DNA from 2 places in the Klebsiella scottii genome. Region 2 is predicted to be linked to the other one. Evidence: predicted binding sites of a transcription regulator. Region 2 holds the regulator's gene; the other holds the start of a gene.

Region 1 (4,639 bases), on a different contig from region 2:
TGTTCGCAAAAAACGGCTATGGACAAGAGCGGATCATTTCTCAGCCTCCAGGATTAGGTTAATCTGAAAGACACTTCGTCTTATACGGGTTATCAGCATGGGATTGCGTACTATCCAGGGAATGTTTTTTTCTTTGGCATTGATGCTGCCGCTTGTTTCTCAGGCTTCAGATGAAAGGAATCAGCCTAGCAGTGATTTAAATGATGGCGTTGAAACTTTCAGCATTAGCTGTTTTGGTATGCCGCAGCAGACCACCATCGATATTAATGAGTGCATGGCAAAGAAACTCGCGCAGCTTCGCCGGGTAAAAGATAAATATCTGACGACGGCCGCGAAACGAATAGCGCAGGACAGCAGGGACGATCCGCTTCGTTTACAAAAAATGGCGTCGGCATTTAATGATGAAAGTAAAGCATGGGATAATTTAATTGATAAGGCGTCTACCGCGGCCGGGATTGATTCTGAAGGTGGGACGCTGAGAGGGACTACGGTGGCTTTACGTCAGGAAGGGCTCGTTGAGCTGCAGGTTCATGATATCTGGCAGCACTGGCTGCGCTTTGAGGACACAACCCCATCGGTTTTGCCGGAGCCCAGGTTTAAGTCTGACGAGTAGGGGATGATGATTTAAATCACCGCCGGCGGCGGGGAAAAGATTTACCGGGGAAATTTATGTCCAGGGAACGGTATTGGTTAGTGCTAACGCCGGTCCCCGAAAAAGCCGCTGTTGATATCAGCGCTGCGGCCTGGTTTATTCGTCTGCGCTCATCCACATGTCCGCTTCTTCAAACATCTCCTGGACGGCGCGGCTGATCTGCTCTTTTTCATGCTTGCTGGCATCCGTATTGATTGCGGGCAGCGTCATCATCGGCTTTACGCGAACGTCGGCCTCAGGAAAAATGCGGTGAATTCGTTTCGTGAGTTCAGCCATAATGGTCTCTCTGGCCCCGGCGAACCCTTCAAAATTTCTTTTATCATAAACCAGTTCTACAAACATGCTTCGGCTCCTGTAACTGTAGGCAGTAGTTATACTGTTTTTTTGTACAGTGTCAAGGCGAGAGGGAGAACAGCGCACGTTTTCCGCCTCGCCAGCCGACGAGCGTAGGGCTGGTACGTAATGAGCGGCGGTCGGTTATTCCGTCACTAAACAACCTTTAATCGACGTTGTTGAAATAGTCTCGCGCAACTGCTTCGACGTTCTTCGCGTCAATTCCCGTTTTTTCAGTAATCAACTCGATGAACTGCCTGAACTTGTCGGTCATTACGTTGCCGCCATCCCAGTGGGCAACGTAGAAACGGCACTGATAGCGATAAAAGTGGAGGGTGGTATCTCCTAACGTGTAGTACATAAGAATCTCCCGTTCAGTATGTCGGACGAATCGCCATAGTTTGTGGTTATGGTACCCCACCATAACGCTCTGCTTGCAGCATCTATCCTGCTACTAATTGCGTTAGATTTCCAGAGACGCGTTATTTTTAGCGCCGCCGGGCATGGCGAAGCGCAGCGTCCGTTTAAATATTGCAGAACTTCAAGGTCTTCGCGATAACGTGGCATAAGCGGCTTGATTAACCCGGATGATTTATTAATACTGTATATAAACACAGTTATTATGTCGGGTGAGTTTATGATGACGTTCTACAAGCCGGTTGAGCTGTCGCAGCGGTTTTTGGTGCCGCTGTTTCGCGATCTTGTTCCCTGCGGATTCCCCAGTCCGGCCCAGGATTATGTCGAAGATACGCTTGATTTGAACAAGCTGGCCATTAAGCACCCTAACGCGACCTATTTTGTCAGGGTGAGCGGGGATTCAATGACGGGCGCCGGGATTGATGATGGCGACCTGCTGGTGGTCGATCGCTCGCTGACCGCAGAACATGGAGATATTGTGATTGCTGCCGTTGCCGGCGAGTTTACGGTAAAGGAGCTGCAAACCCGGCCAGTCCTTCAGCTCACGCCGCGCAACCTCAACTATTCCCCTATCGTCTGTCAGCCTGGAGAGGAGCTGCAAATATTCGGCGTGGTCACCTTCACCTTAAAATCACACCGACATGTTCGCGCTTGTTGACGTCAACAGTTTCTACGCCTCCTGCGAAACCGTTTTCCGGCCAGACCTGCAGGGAAAAGCGGTGGTGGTGGTCTCAAATAACGATGGATGTATTATTTCACGCTCGGCGCAGGCAAAGGCGCTGGGCATCCCCATGGGGGCGCCTTACTTCAAAATTAAAGACGATCTGCAGCGTTTGCAGGTGTCCGTTTTTAGCTCGAACTATGCGCTTTATGCCGATCTCAGCCACCGGGTCATGTCGACGCTAACGGAGATGGCGCCGGCGATTGAAATATATTCCATCGATGAGGCTTTTGTTAATTTAGCCGGTATCTCCAGCTATATGCCGCTTGAGACATTCGGTCATCAAATGCGCGATCGGGTCATGAAGCATACCGGGCTAACGGTTGGGGTTGGCATCGCGCCGACCAAAACGCTCGCCAAGCTGGCTAATTTCGCGGCTAAAACGTGGCGCAAAACCGACGGCGTAGTCGAATTATCGAACCGCGATCGCCAGCGTAAGCTGCTCTCTCTGGTACCGGTGCATGAAGTTTGGGGCGTGGGTCGTCGGATCGGGAAAAAACTGGAGCTGATGGGCATCGAAAACGCGCTGCAGCTTGCCGACAGCTCTACCTGGGTGATACGTAAGCACTTTAACGTCGTGCTGGAGCGCACGGTGCGCGAGCTTCGGGGAGAATCCTGCCTGCAGGTGGATGAGTTTGCGCCGACCAAACAGCAGATTATCTGCAGCCGTTCATTTAGTCACCGCATCACCCAATATAGCGATATGCATCAGGCCGTTTGTGCCTATGCTGAACGCGCGGCGGAAAAACTCAGGGCAGAGAAGCAGTACTGCTGCGTGGTCAGCGTCTTTATGCGGACCAGTCCGCATGCCGAAAATGAAGCGTTCTACGCTCCCCAGGCCAGCGGCCGGCTGGCAACGCCCTCTGACGATACCCGGGATATTATTCGCCTCGCTGTCCATGCGCTGGACCGAGTGTGGAAGGAGGGCTTTCGCTATATGAAAGCCGGCATCATGCTGAGTGATTTTTTCAGTCAGGGCGTGGCGCAGCTTAATTTGTTTGATCAATATCAGCCGCAGGCGAACAGCGCCGCGCTGATGCAGGTGGTGGATAGCCTCAATCGTTCGGGCCGCGGCAGCGTGTGGTTTGCCGGGCAGGGCATTCAAAAAAGCTGGGCGATGAAGCGTGAGATGCTATCGCCCGGCTACACGACCCGCTACGCAGATTTGCCCGTCGTCAAATAGGCCGCTTATGCATTCCCGGCGCGACAACCGCTCTGCCGCCGGATCGCTATACCGCTCCGGCGACGTCATGGCTCACCGCACATTATTGGCTACCGATGGCGAGCGTGTGGGAAAACGCCGCCCGGTGCTGAATCCGGGGGGAAGGGCATGACCTGCCAAGCCGCAGGCCATGTTAATTCGAGGATTATTTCAGCGCGGCCAGCTCATCGGCGGTGAGCGTTAACGTCTGCAGCGTGCCGGTTTCGGCGGAGCGAACGGCGGCCTCCAGTACCGCCATCACGGCGAGCGCCTGCAGCGGCTGTACCGGGTTTTCAATCTTGCCGGTGAGCGCATCGCGCACGTTGATGTAGTACTGCCGCTGATCGCCCTGCGGCGCGCTCACTTCCTGAACCTGCGATTGCGCGTCAAAAATGCTCAGGCTGTCGTCATCATGACCCCAGCCTTCGCTGCCGGGAATAACGCCCGCCAGCAGCTGGCTCTCCTGCTGGTCGGCTTTTTGTTTGACCGCGCTGCCTTTGTCACCGTGAACGGTAAAGCGCGCGCTGCCGCCGGCGACCAGCATGCTACAGTGCAGAATGACCTTATGCTGAGGATAATTTAAGACCACGTGCGCCCAGTCATTAATCTCGGCGCCCTGGCGCAGGGTGGCGATGTTACCCTGCACCGACTGCGGCAAGCCGAACAGCTGCAGGGCCTGATCGATCAGGTGCGGACCTAAATCAAACCACAGGCCGCTGCCCGGCACGTTTTGCTCTCTCCAGCGCACGCGAACTTCCGGGCGGAAGCGGTCGAAATGCGACTCAAAGTGCTTAACGGTGCCGATAAGCCCCTGCTCAATAACCTGCCTGATCCCGAGGAAGTCGCTGTCCCAGCGGCGATTGTGGAATACCGAGAGCAGCAGCTGCTTCTCCTGCGCCAGCGCGATAAGCTCGCGAGCCTCCTGCATATCGAGGGTAAAAGGTTTATCAACGACCACGTGCTTACCGGCGTTTAACGCCAGCTTAGCTAGCGGGGCGTGCGTGGCGTTAGGGGAGGCGATCACCACGAGATCGATATCCGGATGCTGGATCGCCTCTTCGGGTGAGGCCACGACGGTAATATCAGGAATATCACGCTTAACCTTTTCCTTATCGCGAGAAGAGACGATGGTCAGCTTCAGGCCGTCAATCGAGCGGATCAGCGGCGCATGGAACGTTTTGCCCACGAACCCATAACCGATCAGCGCAATATTAATGTTCTTACCGTCACCGGCGATAACTTTGTTCATTATTCTCTCCACGTTATTGAGCGTCAGCGATGTTGATGTGCATTGAAATGTCGTCCCCGGCGTCTT
Region 2 (4,639 bases):
GCAATAACAAAGGGTTAACGCTCTACATCTCGTCGCTACCAGCGATGGTCATTTTTGGTTTCCCAGTCAGACACTTCTTTTTCTGCCTGATCTTTAGCGTAGCCGTAACGCTCCTGGATTTTACCGACCAGCTGGTCGCGCTTACCCTCGATGACGGTCATATCATCGTCGGTAAGCTTGCCCCATTGCTCTTTCGCTTTACCTTTTAACTGTTTCCAGTTACCGCCGATTTCGTCTTTATTCATGATTCAGTCCTCATCGTTCGGTGAGTTAACAGCCCGCTGTGTGCCGGACATATGATTAACTATAGATGAGAATTCTGTGTTAATTTTATTATTCGGAATCTTTAACCATTTTCACACCAAAAGACGTTATGAAAACCAGGTGCCGCGCCGCCAGTGCCGTCGCCAGATCAGCGCCAGCGACAGACCTCGCAGCGCCAGGAATACCGTCAGCGCCAGCCACAGGCCGTGGTTACCGAGCACCGGCAGCGTCAGCAGGGTTACGGCAAAGCCCACGGCGGCCACCGCCATGCTGTTGCGCATTTCGCTGCCGCGCGTCGCGCCGATAAACATGCCGTCCAGCAGATAACACCAGACGCCGACCACCGGCAAAATCATCTGCCACAGCAGATAGCGGTCGGCGAGCTGCTGGAGCGAGGGTATCGAGGTCAGCAGAGCGATAATCTGCTCTCCCGCCACGCTGTAGATCAGCGCAAAAGCCAGCGCGACCATGCCTGACTGCCGACAGGCCGCACGCCACACCTCCAGCAGCTTGCTGCCATCGCGCGCGCCGTAGGCCTGCCCGGAGTGGGCCTCCACGGCATAGGCAAAGCCGTCCAACGCATAGGCGGTGAAGGTTAGCATGGTCATCAGAATGGCGTTCACCGCCACGATATCGCCCCCCAGACGCGCGCCGAAAACGGTCACCGCGCCAAAGCAGAGCTGCAGCAGCAGCGAACGCAGCATGATGTCGCGGTTGAGGGCCAGCAGCCGCCGGAGATCGCCGCGCCAGGCGCCCTTCAGCATAGAGAATGACACGCCCCGCAGCGTCAGCACGCGTTTCGCCATCAGCAGGCCAATGATAAAGGTGGCATATTCGGCGGTCACCGTCGCCAGCGCCGCGCCCTGCACGTTCATGTGCAGCCCCATCACCAGCCACAGATCGAGGACAATATTCAGCAGGTTGCCGACAATCAGCAGGATCACCGGCGCACGGGCATACTGGACGCCCAGCAGCCAGCCCAGCAGCACCAGGTTAGCTAACGATGCCGGGGCGCTCAGCCAGCGGATCTCCAGGAAACGCCGGGCCTGTTCCAGCACCGCTTCGCTGCCGCCGACGATATGCAGCGCCAGGTTAATGAGCGGCATACGAAACAGAACGATCAGCAGACCGGCGGCCAGCGCCAGCCCAAGCGGCTGCACCAGCGCTCGCGCCAGGCGCACGGGGTCCTTTGCGCCAAACGCCTGCGCCGTCAGGCCGGTGGTACTCATTCGCAGAAAGAGCAGCAGCATGAACAGGAAGCTGGTAGCCGTAGCCCCGACCGCCACGCCGCCCAGGTAAACCGGGCTATCAAGATGGCCGATAACCGCAGTATCCACCAGGCCCAGCAGCGGGACGGTGATATTGGAGAAAATCATCGGTAGCGCCAGGCGCCACAGGGCCTTATCAGCGGCATTAAAAAGCATGAGGGAAAGCCTGAGCGAGGAGAGACAGCGCAGCATCATGCATCAGACGATGCTGCGTTAAGAGAAGGCGCTTACAGCCACTCGCCGTTGCGGATTACGCCGACGGCCAGACCTTCAATGGTAAAGTTTTGCTCGCGTAGGTTCACTACGATTGGTGAAAACTCGCTATTTTCCGGCAGCAGTTCGACGACGTTACCCTGCCTTTTAAGGCGTTTAACCGTCACTTCTTCATCGATACGTGCGACCACAACCTGCCCGTTACGCACATCCTGCGTTTTGTGTACCGCCAGCAGATCGCCGTCCAGAATACCAATGTCTTTCATCGACATTCCGCTGACGCGCAGCAGGAAGTCGGCGCTCGGCTTGAACATTGCCGGATCGACCTGGAAGTGGCCTTCGATGTGCTGCTGCGCCAGCAGCGGCTCACCGGCAGCCACGCGGCCAATCAGCGGCAGGCCGGGCTCTTCTTCAGTCAGCAGACGAATACCGCGAGAGGCACCGGAAATGATCTCGATTGCGCCTTTACGCGCCAGCGCTTTCAGGTGTTCTTCCGCCGCGTTTGGGGAACGGAACCCCAAGCGCTGAGCAATTTCCGCACGCGTCGGCGGCATGCCAGTCTGGCTGATATGATCTCTGATGAGATCAAACACCTCTTGCTGCCTGGTCGTTAACGCTTTCATTCCGCCCCCTGGGTGTATATACAGTTATGCTGTGAGTATATACAGCTAACGGTGATTTTGGAATCAAATTTCACACAAAAATCAGGAGATTCTTTTCGTTTGCCGCGCGCTGCGGCCAGCTAACGCAGGGGGATTGCGGCGGAGCGTTTCTGCTCCACACGACGCAAAACAGGCCGCGTGGAGGGAGGTTGATCGGCCTCCAGCCCGCGGACGCCAAACCAAATAGTCTGATGCTACAGACCCTTAGCGATAGTGCGCCCACAGCAGCGTAACCCAGACGATCAGCGCAATGACGATCGCCAGAAATACCGCCGCAGAGCCCATATCCTTCGCGCGTCCGGAAAGCTCATGGTGGTCGGAGCCAATCCGGTCCACCACCGCCTCAATCGCGCTATTAAGAATTTCGACTATCATCACTATCAGGACCGAGCCTATCAGCAGCACGCGCGTAATGGCGTCAACATCCAACCAGCAGGCGATCGCAATGGCAATAACGGTGGCAATACCTTCCTGACGAAAGGCGGCCTCATTTATCCATGCCGCACGAAAACCTTTCCAGGAATACCCTGCCGCTTTAATGATTCGGGTTAACCCGGTGGTATTATTGGCCATCAAAAGAACCTTTTTATGTAAATGACGTCAATGAGTGTACGCGTTTGCCGCGTGGCAACGGAAATTTTGCGCACTTTCTGTTATTCTTGCCGCGCATTTGCATGATTAACCAGAGGCTTCACATCGTTTATGTCCGGCTGGCAACGAATTTACTATAAATTACTGAATTTACCATTACGGCTGCTGGTAAAAAGCAAGTCTATTCCCGCAGAGCCTGCTCAGGAATTAGGGCTGGATACCTCGCGTCCGATTATGTACGTTCTGCCCTATAACTCGAAGGCAGACCTGCTGACGCTGCGCGCGCAGTGCCTGGAGCACGATTTACCCGATCCGCTCGAACCGTTAGAAATCGACGGCACCCTGCTGCCGCGCTACGTCTTTATCCACGGCGGCCCGCGCGTATTTACCTACTACACGCCGAAAGAAGAGTCCATCAAGCTGTTCCACGACTACCTGGATCTGCACCGCAACCACCCTGACCTCGACGTGCAAATGGTGCCGGTTTCAGTGATGTTTGGTCGTGCGCCAGGGCGCGAAAAGGGCGAGCTCAATCCGCCGCTGCGCATGCTTAATGGTATTCAGAAATTCTTCGCCGTTCTGTGGCTGGGCCGCGACAGCTTCGTGCGCTTCTCGCCGCCGGTGTCGCTACGCCGAATGGCGTCCGAGCACGGAACCGATAAAACCATTGCTCAGAAGCTGGCCCGCGTGGCGCGTATGCACTTCGCCCGTCAGCGCCTGGCCGCGGTCGGCCCGCGTCTGCCGGCGCGTCAGGATCTGTTCAACAAGCTGCTGGCGTCAAAAGCCATCGCCCGCGCGGTGGAAGACGAAGCCCGCAGCAAGAAAATCTCCCACGAGAAGGCGCAGCAAAACGCTATCGCGCTGATGGAAGAGATCGCCGCAAACTTCTCCTACGAGATGATTCGCCTGACCGACCGCGTGCTGGGCTTTACCTGGAACCGCCTGTATCAGGGAATTAACGTTCATAACGCCGAGCGCGTGCGACAGCTGGCGCACGAAGGGCACGAGATCGTCTACGTTCCGTGCCATCGCAGCCATATGGACTACCTGCTGCTCTCCTACGTGCTCTACCACCAGGGCCTGGTGCCGCCGCATATCGCCGCCGGCATCAACCTCAACTTCTGGCCGGCAGGGCCGATTTTCCGTCGCGGCGGCGCGTTCTTTATTCGCCGTACGTTTAAGGGCAACAAGCTCTACTCGACGGTGTTCCGCGAATATCTTGGCGAACTGTTCAGCCGCGGCTACTCGGTAGAGTACTTCGTGGAGGGCGGGCGCTCTCGTACCGGGCGCCTGCTGGACCCGAAAACCGGCACCCTGTCGATGACTATCCAGGCGATGCTGCGCGGCGGCACCCGACCCATTACGCTGGTTCCGATCTACATCGGCTACGAGCACGTGATGGAAGTCGGGACCTACGCCAAAGAGCTGCGCGGCGCGACGAAAGAGAAAGAGAGCCTGCCGCAGATGCTGCGCGGCCTGAGCAAGCTGCGTAACCTCGGCCAGGGGTACGTTAACTTCGGCGAACCGCTGCCGCTGATGACCTGGCTCAACCAGCACGTTCCGGAGTGGCGCGAGTCTATCGATCCTATCGAAGCCATTCGCCCGTCGTGGCTAACGCCGACGGTAAACAGCATCGCCTCC

What was found. Region 2 encodes LexA, which represses DNA repair genes until DNA is damaged. Its sites were predicted from a motif close to TNCTGTATGTACATACAGNA; they were not measured.
Region 1: a site for LexA is predicted at 1,585-1,604, ahead of umuD (translesion error-prone DNA polymerase V autoproteolytic subunit). Genes of this name have one in related genera too.

Annotation. Positions count from the first base shown of each region.
Region 1 is NZ_JARXNI010000020.1:1,889,797-1,894,435, reverse strand. Features, by position in the region: gene QFI97_RS16545 (hypothetical protein) at 98-613, shown strand; gene QFI97_RS16540 (DinI family protein) at 749-994, opposite strand; gene QFI97_RS16535 (hypothetical protein) at 1,152-1,346, opposite strand; gene umuD (translesion error-prone DNA polymerase V autoproteolytic subunit) at 1,626-2,060, shown strand; gene umuC (translesion error-prone DNA polymerase V subunit UmuC) at 2,044-3,306, shown strand; gene QFI97_RS16520 (oxidoreductase) at 3,491-4,573, opposite strand; gene QFI97_RS16515 (DeoR/GlpR family DNA-binding transcription regulator) at 4,587-4,639, opposite strand, start outside.
Region 2 is NZ_JARXNI010000018.1:344,692-349,330, forward strand. Features, by position in the region: gene QFI97_RS03510 (CsbD family protein) at 36-245, opposite strand; gene dinF (MATE family efflux transporter DinF) at 372-1,688, opposite strand; gene lexA (transcriptional repressor LexA) at 1,760-2,368, opposite strand; gene QFI97_RS03525 (diacylglycerol kinase) at 2,612-2,980, opposite strand; gene plsB (glycerol-3-phosphate 1-O-acyltransferase PlsB) at 3,110-4,639, shown strand, end outside.